DNA from 3 places in the Luteibacter sp. PvP120 genome. Region 3 is predicted to be linked to each of the others. Evidence: predicted binding sites of a transcription regulator. Region 3 holds the regulator's gene; each other region holds the start of a gene.

Region 1 (3,275 bases), on a different contig from region 3:
CAGCCGCGCACAGCAACGACTTGCGATACGTCATGGATCGTCTCCCTCGAGTTTTGTGGTTCCCCTGTTTGTCGTGCGCGAAAGCTTCGGCACCGCCTTCGCCGACGCGGACCGGCCGCGTCTTCCCAAGGCAAATGGTTGCCCGGGAATGAGCCGAGCGTATTCCCTTGTAACGCGATTGAAAAGTGCGCTGGATCGCAAAAGACGCACAGACGTCTATACGTCTATGCGCTTTCTCATGCGTGAAAGATACAATGAAGCAAGTTATTGCGATCCGGGCGTCGTTGCGCGCCACGGATCGCAATAACCTGAGGCTCGGATCAGGCCGCTTCGAGGCGGAACACGTCCACCGCGGTGCGCAGCAACTGTGCCTGTTCGGCCATGGATCGCGAGGCGGCCGTGCATTGCTCGACCAGCGCGGCATTCTGCTGGGTCACCTGGTCCATCTGCGTCACCGCGCGATTGACCTGCTCGATACCCGAGGCCTGCTCCTGCGACGCCGCGGAGATGCCGGTCATGACGCCGGACACCTGGTACACCGCGGTGACCACGCCCTCGATCGTCGATCCCGCCTCGGCGACCATGGACGAACCCTCGGCGACCCGCTCCATCGACGCGTCGATCAGGCCGCGGATCTCCTTCGCGGCGGTAGCGCTGCGCTGTGCCAGCGAACGCACCTCGCTGGCCACCACGGCGAAGCCACGGCCATGCTCGCCGGCACGGGCCGCTTCCACGGCGGCGTTCAGCGACAGGATGTTGGTCTGGAAGGCGAGCGAATCGATGACGCCGACGATGTCACCGACGCGGGCGGAGCTGCTCGATATGCCCTCCATCGTGTCCACCACGCGTGCGACGGCTTCGCCACCGCGCTTGGCCGTCGCCGAGGCGGTGCCGGCGAGGGTCGTACCCAGCATGGCGTTGTCGGTGTTCTCGCGCACGGCGGCGGTCAGTTGCTCCATGCTCGCGGCGGTTTCCTCCAGCGAGGCGGCCTGTTCCTCGGTGCGCTGGGAAAGGTCGGAGTTGCCCTGAGAGATCTGTTCCGCGGCAATGGCGATGGAGTGGCTGGACTGCTTGATGCCGGTAACGATGCCGCAGAGGTGGTCGCGCATCGTGGCGATGGAATGCAGCAGGCTCGACGAATCGTCGGCCTTCAGGTCCACGCGCACGGTGAGGTCGCCATCGGCGATGCGGCGGACCACTTCCGCGGCGTAGATCGGTTCCCCGCCCAGGGCGCGGTACAGGCGGCGCCCCGTCCACACGCCGACGCCGGCGCCGATCAGCAGGCCACCCGTGGCGATGCCGAGCAGGGTGCGCCACAACAGTGCATAGCGCTCGCGCGAGCCCTGGTATTCGCTGGAGGCCACGTCGATCTGCAACGTGCGCAGGGCGTCCAGGTGCGACAGGGTGCGCGGCAGCAGGACATCGACCGAGGCGTGCAGCAGCTTGTCGGCGCCGGCGGTGTCGCCGGCCTCCAGGGCCTTGCGGGTCGCGGCGAAGCCCTGGCTTTCCAGCGTTTCGTACGAGGCATGGAAGGCTTCGGCCAGTTTCCGTTCGTCAGGCGTCCAGTACGTGGCCGCGTAGGTTTTCCACTGCGCCTCCAGCGTGCCGCGATGCGAAAGACTGGCAGCCACCGCATCGCGAGCCGGGAACCGCGAGGGGTCCAGTGCGGCCCGTGACAGCTGGGCCGCCTCGTCGCGCAGGCGATCGCTCACGATCGACAGCTGCTGGATGCAGACCGTGCGGTCCTCGTAGACGGTGCGCAGTGCCTCGCCCGTCGCCGAGAGGGCGTAGAGCCCGGACGCGCAGGTCGCCACCATCGCCAGGGCGAGTCCACCCGCGAGGATCGCCAATTGTGCCTTGACGCTTAACGTTGCCATTTTTGCTCATCGGTAGTCGGTGCTTCCTCGTCAGCGGCCACGACGAGCCGATCTGGAGTAAAAATTTGGCAAAATTGAGCTTTCAGAAACTTCTGTTCATATATGAGCGTGTTTGGTGAGGATAAGGTGAGTGATCGCCCGGCGCTCCTGAAAGGTCATGCCATGTTCGATTCGCTACCGCGCCGCCCCGTGGTCCGTAGCCGCGCCGCCTTCGCTGCCGCCGCGTGCCTGGGTCTGGCACTGGTGACCCCCACGGTGGTGGCCGAGCCGGGCGACGCATGCCACGCCGTGGTGAGTCGCGACTTCGTCGCCGATCCCTCGCCGACGGCCGCAAGCCACGCCGGCACCCTCGTCGATACCCCGCACGGACTGGTGGCGGCATGGTTCGGTGGCAAGCAGGAGCGCGATCCCAGCGTGGTTATCTGGCTGGCACGACGCGACGCGAAGGGATGGACGCCGCCACGGGAGGTCGCCACCGGCGTCCAGGCGGACGGATCGCGGCTGCCCACCTGGAACCCGGTGCTGTTCCGGTCGCGCGCGGGCAGCCTGATGCTGTTCTACAAGGTGGGCCCCGACCCGCAGCACTGGTGGGGCATGGTGATGACCTCTCGCGATGACGGCGCGCACTGGTCGGCGGCCCGCGCATTGCCGCCGGGCATCCTGGGACCGATCAAGGACAAGCCGGTGCAGCTGGCCGATGGGGCTATCGTCAGTCCGTCCAGCACGGAGCAGGGCGACTGGCATATCCATATGGAACGTTCCGACGACGAGGGCCGCACCTGGCAGCGCGAGCCCGACGTGGCCTCCGCAGGCATCGACGCGATCCAGCCCAGCCTGCTGGTGCATGGCGACGGTACGTTGCAGGCGATCGGCCGCACGAAGCAGGGGCGCCTGTTCGACACCCGCTCGCACGACGGTGGCCGACAGTGGTCGCCGCTGCGCCTGCTCGACATCGACAATCCCAACGCGGGGATCGACGCGGTGGCCCTGGCCGACGGGCGCTACCTGCTGGTCTACAACCCCACGCTGCCGGGCAAGGACTGGTGGGACGGTCGAGGAACCCTCGCTGTCGCCCTGAGTGCCGACGGGCACCACTGGAAGCGCGTCCTCACGCTGGAGGACCACCCCGGCAAGGAATACTCGTACCCCGCGATCATCCAGTCGGCGGACGGCCGCGTGCATGTGCTTTACACGTGGGAGCGATCGCACATGCGCCACGTCGTGATCGACCCCACGCGGCTCACGCCCGATGCGTGCTCCGGCGTAAATGTCCACGCCGAATAACGCCCCCTGAAAACCAAGCAGGCGCAATAACTTGCGACTTTTACGTAACGCTCATGTAACCGTTGTGTAAACGTTTACGCGATGTTAGAAGGTGAGGCGTCGGCCTTCACGGCG
Region 2 (3,275 bases), on a different contig from region 3:
CCCAGGTGCTCGAAACCGCCGGACGCATGGCGACGGGCGAGGTGCGCGTGGTGGACTTCATGCCGCTGGCCGAAGGCCGCCCGGGACAGGGCGAGTCGGTACCGGCGGGGCGTTTCGTTCGCCTGGTGAGCTGCACGGAAGGCGAGGTGGCGTTTGGGCTTGTGTGCGCTGTCGCGGTGGACGCCGCGCCCGCCTTGGAAGCGCGCACCGTGGACGGCTGGTACGTGGCGTGTTCGCGGCCGATGGACTTCGCCGACGAACTGGCGGTGACGCACGTGCGGCTTGCCGCCGGCGAAAGCATGGCCATCGTGCTGGCCGCCGCACCGGTGGACGGCGGTGCCGCCCTGATCGCGGATACCTTGCATGGCCTGGGCGACACCATCCATTACTGGACCTGGTGGAGCGACCGCTGCCGTTACAAGGGTCCCGACTTCGAGGAGCGGCTGCGCGAGGTGCTGGCGCTCAAGCTGTGCTGCGTGCCCGGCGGCGGCATCGTGGGTGAACATCCCGGCACGGGCGGTTTTGCCGCGGCGCCGCTGGTGGAATGCTCCCGCGCGGCGGCCCGTTTCCTGGACCTGGGTTATCGCCAGGAATGCGTCGACCTGCTGAACCACGTACACGGCCAGCGGTCTGCCGTGGACCAGGTCAGCTGGGCCTCGGACGACGGCTTCGCGGACACCCTGGCCCGTTATGTCGAGCGTTATGGCGATGCCGGTCTGCCGGAGGGATTGCGCCAGGCGGTCATCTCCCCGGATACCCCGTTGCAGCAACGGGCCGTGTAAGGCCGACGCTCGGGTTACGCCGCCAGCGAAACGCCGGCGGCCAGTGCATCGAAATACTCGCGCATGAGCCGCAGCTGCGACGCGGCATCCTCCGCCTGGTTGACCACGTGGCGGAAGGCGGCATTTTCCGGGCGGTCCTTCGCGTACCAGCCCAGGTGCTTGCGGGCGATGCGCACGCCCATCCGTTCGCCGTAGAACGCATAAAGCTGTTCGAGATGGCCGGCGAGGATGTCGCGCACCTCGGCAGGTGACGGCTCGGCAAGAAAACCGCCGGTCTCCAGATGGTGAGCGATCTCGCGGAAGATCCACGGCCGGCCCTGCGCGCCGCGACCCACCATGATGGCGTCCGCGCCGGTGGCGGCCAGCACCTGCCGCGCCTTCTCCGGCGAGGTGATGTCGCCGTTGGCCATGACCGGAATGCCAACCGCCGCCTTGACGGCGGCGATGGTGGCGTATTCGGCCTCGCCTTCGTACTTGTCGGCACGCGTGCGTCCGTGCACGGCCAGCGCCGCGATACCGGCGTCCTCGGCGATGCGCGCGATGGTCAGCGCGTTGCGGTGTTCCCGGTCCCAGCCGGTGCGGATCTTCAGGGTGACCGGCACGTCCACGGCACGGACCACGGCGTGCAGGATGCGCGCCACCAGGGGCTCGTCCTGGAGCAGGGCAGAACCCGACCACACGTTGCAGACCTTCTTGGCCGGGCAACCCATGTTGATATCGACCAGCTGGGCGCCGTTGTCGGCGTTGTACTTCGCGGCCTCGGCCAGCATGCCGGGGTCGTAGCCGGCGATCTGCACGCTGACCGGCTCCGGCTCGCCCTCGTGGTCCATCCGGCGCAGCGATTTGAGGGTGTTCCACAGGCGCGGATCGGACGCGGTCATCTCGGACACGGCCAGGCCGGCGCCCATGCGCTTGCACAGGAGCCGGAACGGTTTGTCGGTCACGCCCGCCATGGGCGCGAGCACCACATGGGGCGCGATAGAGTAAGGGCCGATGCGCATGGCGCGATTTTACGCGATCCGCGGCACGACCGTCGGCGGGCCCGACGGGTCGGGATCAAGTCCCACGCCGGCCTGCCGATATGCTTCCATGGCACCAAGGGGCTGACGCCGGATCATGGGTACGGGTGTGGAACAGGACATCTGGGAGCGTAAATACCACCTCGCACTGGAGAGGATGGAGCGCGACGAGCGCGATTTCCGTGACCTGGAAGAGGGCCTGCGCCGCCTCGCCGTGCGCCTGGCTGCCCTCGCCCGTGGCCAGGGCAGCGATATCGACAGCCTGCTCGACCGGCTGAACGAGGCGCTGCGCGATTCCCCCCAGCCCGCCCTGCTGGATACCCTGCTGGAGTCCTTGTCGGAAGCCGTGGCGGGGCTGGATCGCCTGCCGCCCGCGGTGAACGACGACGCCCCGGCCGCGCCCCCTGTCTCCGTCGCGGCGGTCGAGGCCCCAGCACCGCCAGCCCTGCAGGAAGACGGCAAGGTGGTGGCGTCGCTGCGTACGGATATCGCCCGTCTGCAGGACCTGCTGGCTGCGGTCAGCGCACGCCTAGGCGACATGACCCGTTACCTCGCCGCCGAACTGGCCTACGGCGAGGCCGCCGCGGGTGGCCGCGAACTGGATGCCACGGTGCGCGAGGAAATGCGCGCGCTCGGCGAAAGCACCCTCACCGCGACAGATCTGGGCGCCCTGCAGGCGGAGGTGAACGCGCGCCTGTCGCTGATCGACACGCACTTCCGCGAGTACCGCGAACGCGAGGACGCCCGCATGGCCGCCTACCGCGATCGCGCGGAGCGCATGCGCGACCGTGTCGAAGAGCTGGAAACCCAGGCAAGCTCGCTGCAGGATTCGTTGCGCCGCGAACACGCGCTAGCGCTGACCGACCTGCTCACCGGCCTGCCCAACCGGCTGGCCTACGAGCGTCACATCGAAGCGGCCCAGGCGCGGATGCGTGAAACGGGCACGTCGCTCTGCCTAGCGGCGCTCGACATCGACCATTTCAAGACGATCAACGACAGCCTCGGCCACGCCGCGGGCGACGCCGTGCTGCGCATCGTTGGCCAGACGCTGACCCGCGAGCTCGCGGATGCGACGTTCGTGGCGCGTTACGGCGGCGAGGAATTCGTCGTGGTATTCAGCGGCAGCGAGCGCGATGCCGCACTCCAGTCGGCCCAGGGGCTGTGCGCCCTCGTGGCCTCGCTCGCGTTCCATGCCAGCGGCAAGCCGGTCACCGTGACCATGTCCGGCGGCGTCGCCTGCTTCGGCCTGAACGACACGTCCACCGAGGTGTTCGAACGCGCCGACCGGGCCCTATATTCGGCAAAACGCGCAGGCCGCAATCGCTGCGAGGCAGGCTGATCCAGCCTTGGCGCACGCCGCACGATGTACCACGTGCTTGTAGGAGCGCACGATGTGCGCGACATCTTCTCGCGGTAAGGTCTTCGTGTGCCGTGTGCCGTGTGCCGTGTGCCGTGTGCCGTGTGGCGTGGAGCA
Region 3 (3,275 bases):
CCAGTACCGCATCGGTGCCGGCGCGCAGCTTGAACATTACGGCCGCCTGCTGGGCGTGCGTGTCTACAACGCCCACGACGCGCAGAGCCTGCGCAACGTGCTGCTGCAGTTGCGCGGCAAGCACACGGTGCTGATCGACACCGCCGGCCTGGCCGGCAATGACCCCAAGCTGCAGCAGCAGTTCGAAACGCTGCGCGCGATGACCGAAGTACGCGTGTGCCTGGTGCTCGCGGCGAACGCCCAGGCGCAGGCGATCGACAACGCCGTGCGCGCCTACGCGCCGCTGTCCCCGCAGGCCGCGATCCTGACCAAGCTCGACGAGGCGCCGCTGATCGGTGGCGCCCTCTCGGCCGTCATCCGGCACGGCATGCCGCTGGACTACACCACCGACGGCCAGCGCGTGCCGGAAGACATCGCCTCGGCGGACGCGCGCAAGCTCGTCTGCCTTGCGGCCCAACTGGTCAGGCAGCGCAACGACGAACCGGACGACGCGATCCTCGCCGACCGTTTCGGCTTCGCCGCCACGCCCGCCCTCGCCTGACCCCGGAACTGAAGTAACGTGACTACGGCATCCGCATCCGCACACCCTTTCACGGCAGTGAATTCCTTCATGAGCACACACGTCGATTCCACCCAGGCCGCCGGACTCAACTGGCTTGCCGACCGTCGCCCGACCCGCAGCATCGCGATCGCGGGCGGCAAGGGCGGCGTGGGCAAGACCACGGTGGCGGTCAACCTGGGCATGGCGCTGTCCATGGGCGGGCGCGACGTGGTCCTGCTGGACGCGGACCTGGCCATGGCCAACATCGACGTGCTCCTCGGCCTGCAGCCCACGCGCCACCTGGGTCACATGCTCGAGGGCGAGTGCCGCATCGAGGACCTGATCCTCCATGCCAACCACGGCTTGAAGGTGATCCCCGCCACCTCGGGCGCGCGCCGCATGGCGCAGCTCCCGAACATCGAGCACGCCGCGGTGATCCGCGCGTTCGACGAATACCCCGTGGCCCCCGAATACCTGATCGTCGACACCGCGGCCGGCATCTCCGACAGCGTCTCGATGTTCGCCGCCGCGTCGGACGAGGTGGTGGTGGTGGTCTGCGACGAGCCGGCCTCGCTGACCGACGCCTACGCGCTGATCAAGGTGATGAGCCGCGAATTCGACGTCAACCGCTTCCGCATCGTGGCCAACATGGTCCGCCACGCCCAGGAAGGCCGCCAGCTGTTCGAGAAGCTGGCCCGCGTGACCAATCGCTTCCTGGACGTGTCCCTGGACTTCATGGGCATGGTGCCGCACGACGAGTACCTGCGACAGGCCATCCGCCGCCAGTCGGCCGTGGTCGACGCCTGGCCGAGCAGCCGTTCGGCCGTGGGATTCAAGAATCTTGCCCGGTCGGTCGATACATGGGGTGAACCCGAACCCCGGGTGCAGGGCCGCATCGGCTTTTTCGCCGAACGGAACCACATGGGGGGAGGGCTGCCACTGTGAGTGTTGCAAGCGAATACCTTGAAGTAACAAAGGTTTCGGCCGACCAGCTGGTCAGGACGCATGCCCCGCTGGTGCGCCGGATCGCCTATCACCTGATGGGTCGCCTGCCGCCGAGCGTGGATGCGAACGACCTGATGCAGGCCGGGATGATCGGGCTACTGGAGGCGGCAAGGAATTACTCGCCGACTCGCGCGGCCAGCTTCGAGACCTATGCGGGAATCCGCATTCGTGGCGCCATGCTGGACGAACTGCGCAAGACGGACTGGACCCCGCGCTCCGTCCATCGGAAGCTGCGCGAGGTGGCGGAGGTAACGAGACAGATCGAGAACGAGACGGGTGGCGACGCCGAAGACGCGGAAGTGATGAAGCGGCTGGGCATCGACGCCATGGAGTACAACCAGATCCTGGCCGACGCGGCGAGCGCGCGGTTGCTCAGCCTGACGGCGCCGGAAGGCGACGAAGGCGCGGCGATCGACGTGGCGGACCCGGACGCCGCGGGTCCGGAAGGCAACTTCGAGAAGAACGGCCTGCGCGACGCGCTGGCCCATTCGATCGACGGTTTGCCGGAACGCGAGAAGCTGGTCATGTCCCTGTACTACGATGAAGAGCTCAACCTGAAGGAAATCGGTGCGGTGCTGGGTGTGAGCGAGTCGCGGGTGTGCCAGATCCATGGCCAGGCCCTGATTCGCCTCCGCGCACGCATGTCGGGTTGGAAAGACAAGCAGTGACGGCATCGCGGTGCCGTCGCCGGTAAAGAAAAAAGCGTACGAGGCGGAGAGCAGTTTTGGACAAGAACATGAAGATCCTCGTGGTGGACGATTTTTCCACCATGCGGCGCATCGTCAGGAACCTCCTGGTCGAGTTGGGTTTCACCAACACGCTCATCCAGGAGGCCGAAGACGGCAACGCGGCGCTCGCGCTGCTGCGCGCGCAGCCCATCGACCTGGTCGTCACCGACTGGAACATGCCCAACATGACGGGCATCGACCTGCTTCGCGCCATTCGCGCGGATGCGGCGTTGAAGTCCATGCCCGTGTTGATGGTCACCGCGGAAAACAACCGCGACCAGATCATCGCCGCCGCGCAGAGCGGCGTGAACGGTTACGTGGTCAAGCCCTTCACGGCGGTGACGCTGAAGGAAAAGCTCGACAAGATATTCGAACGACTTGCCGCGGCAGCGGGCTGAGGGAATGACGATGAACACGATGCTTTCCCCCGGCCAGGACGTGGCCCCCCAGTTGCGTGAACTGCTCGATGCCGACGACTCGGCGGCGTTCGAGAAAGCGCTCGACGACCTGATCCGCAGCCGCGAGCAGCACCTGTTCCTGGCGCTGGGCCACCTCGCGCGCGACCTGCACGAATCCGCGCGTCGCCTGGCCTCCGACATCTCCACCGATGGCGTGCCGGGCAACATGAGCGATGCGCGCAAGCATCTGCGTGATGTGCTGGAAATGAGCTCCACGGCGGCCCATCGCACGCTGGACTTCAGCGAGAAGCTGCGTCCGCAGGCTCAGGCGCTGGCCAAGCAGGCCGATGAGATTCTGGTGCTGGATCACGCCGATCCGGCGTTCGGCACCCACGCCACGGCACTGGCCGTGCGTGTCGGCGACTTCGCGCAAAGCTGCGACATCGGGCTGGGCGAGATGGTCGAGGCGCAGTCCTGGCAGGATCTTTCCGGTCAGCGCGTGGCCCAGGTCGAGGCCTTCATGGCCAAGGTCGAATCCTCGCTCGTCGAGCTGGTCCGACTCACCGGTTCGCTCGCGGGCGGTAATGCGCCGGCCGCCGAGAA

What was found. Region 3 encodes FliA, which starts transcription of late flagellar genes. Its sites were predicted from a motif close to TAAAGTTTNNCNNNCNNNGGCCGATAA; they were not measured.
Region 1: a site for FliA is predicted at 2,009-2,035, ahead of ACVKN3_RS01515 (methyl-accepting chemotaxis protein). Genes of this name have one in related genera too.
Region 2: a site for FliA is predicted at 1,839-1,865, ahead of ACVKN3_RS04075 (GGDEF domain-containing protein). Genes of this name have one in related genera too.

The regions. Positions count from the first base shown of each region.
Region 1 covers NZ_JBSRXP010000001.1:377,374-380,648, reverse strand. Annotated here, with positions in the region: gene ACVKN3_RS01520 (S53 family peptidase) at 1-34, opposite strand, end outside; gene ACVKN3_RS01515 (methyl-accepting chemotaxis protein) at 321-1,877, opposite strand; gene ACVKN3_RS01510 (sialidase family protein) at 2,040-3,161, shown strand.
Region 2 covers NZ_JBSRXP010000002.1:36,641-39,915, reverse strand. Annotated here, with positions in the region: gene ACVKN3_RS04085 (glycoside hydrolase family 15 protein) at 1-782, shown strand, start outside; gene dusB (tRNA dihydrouridine synthase DusB) at 797-1,783, opposite strand; gene ACVKN3_RS04075 (GGDEF domain-containing protein) at 1,899-3,140, shown strand.
Region 3 covers NZ_JBSRXP010000005.1:82,414-85,688, forward strand. Annotated here, with positions in the region: gene flhF (flagellar biosynthesis protein FlhF) at 1-541, shown strand, start outside; gene ACVKN3_RS11665 (P-loop NTPase) at 611-1,486, shown strand; gene ACVKN3_RS11670 (RNA polymerase sigma factor FliA) at 1,483-2,214, shown strand; gene cheY (chemotaxis response regulator CheY) at 2,271-2,672, shown strand; gene ACVKN3_RS11680 (protein phosphatase CheZ) at 2,683-3,275, shown strand, end outside.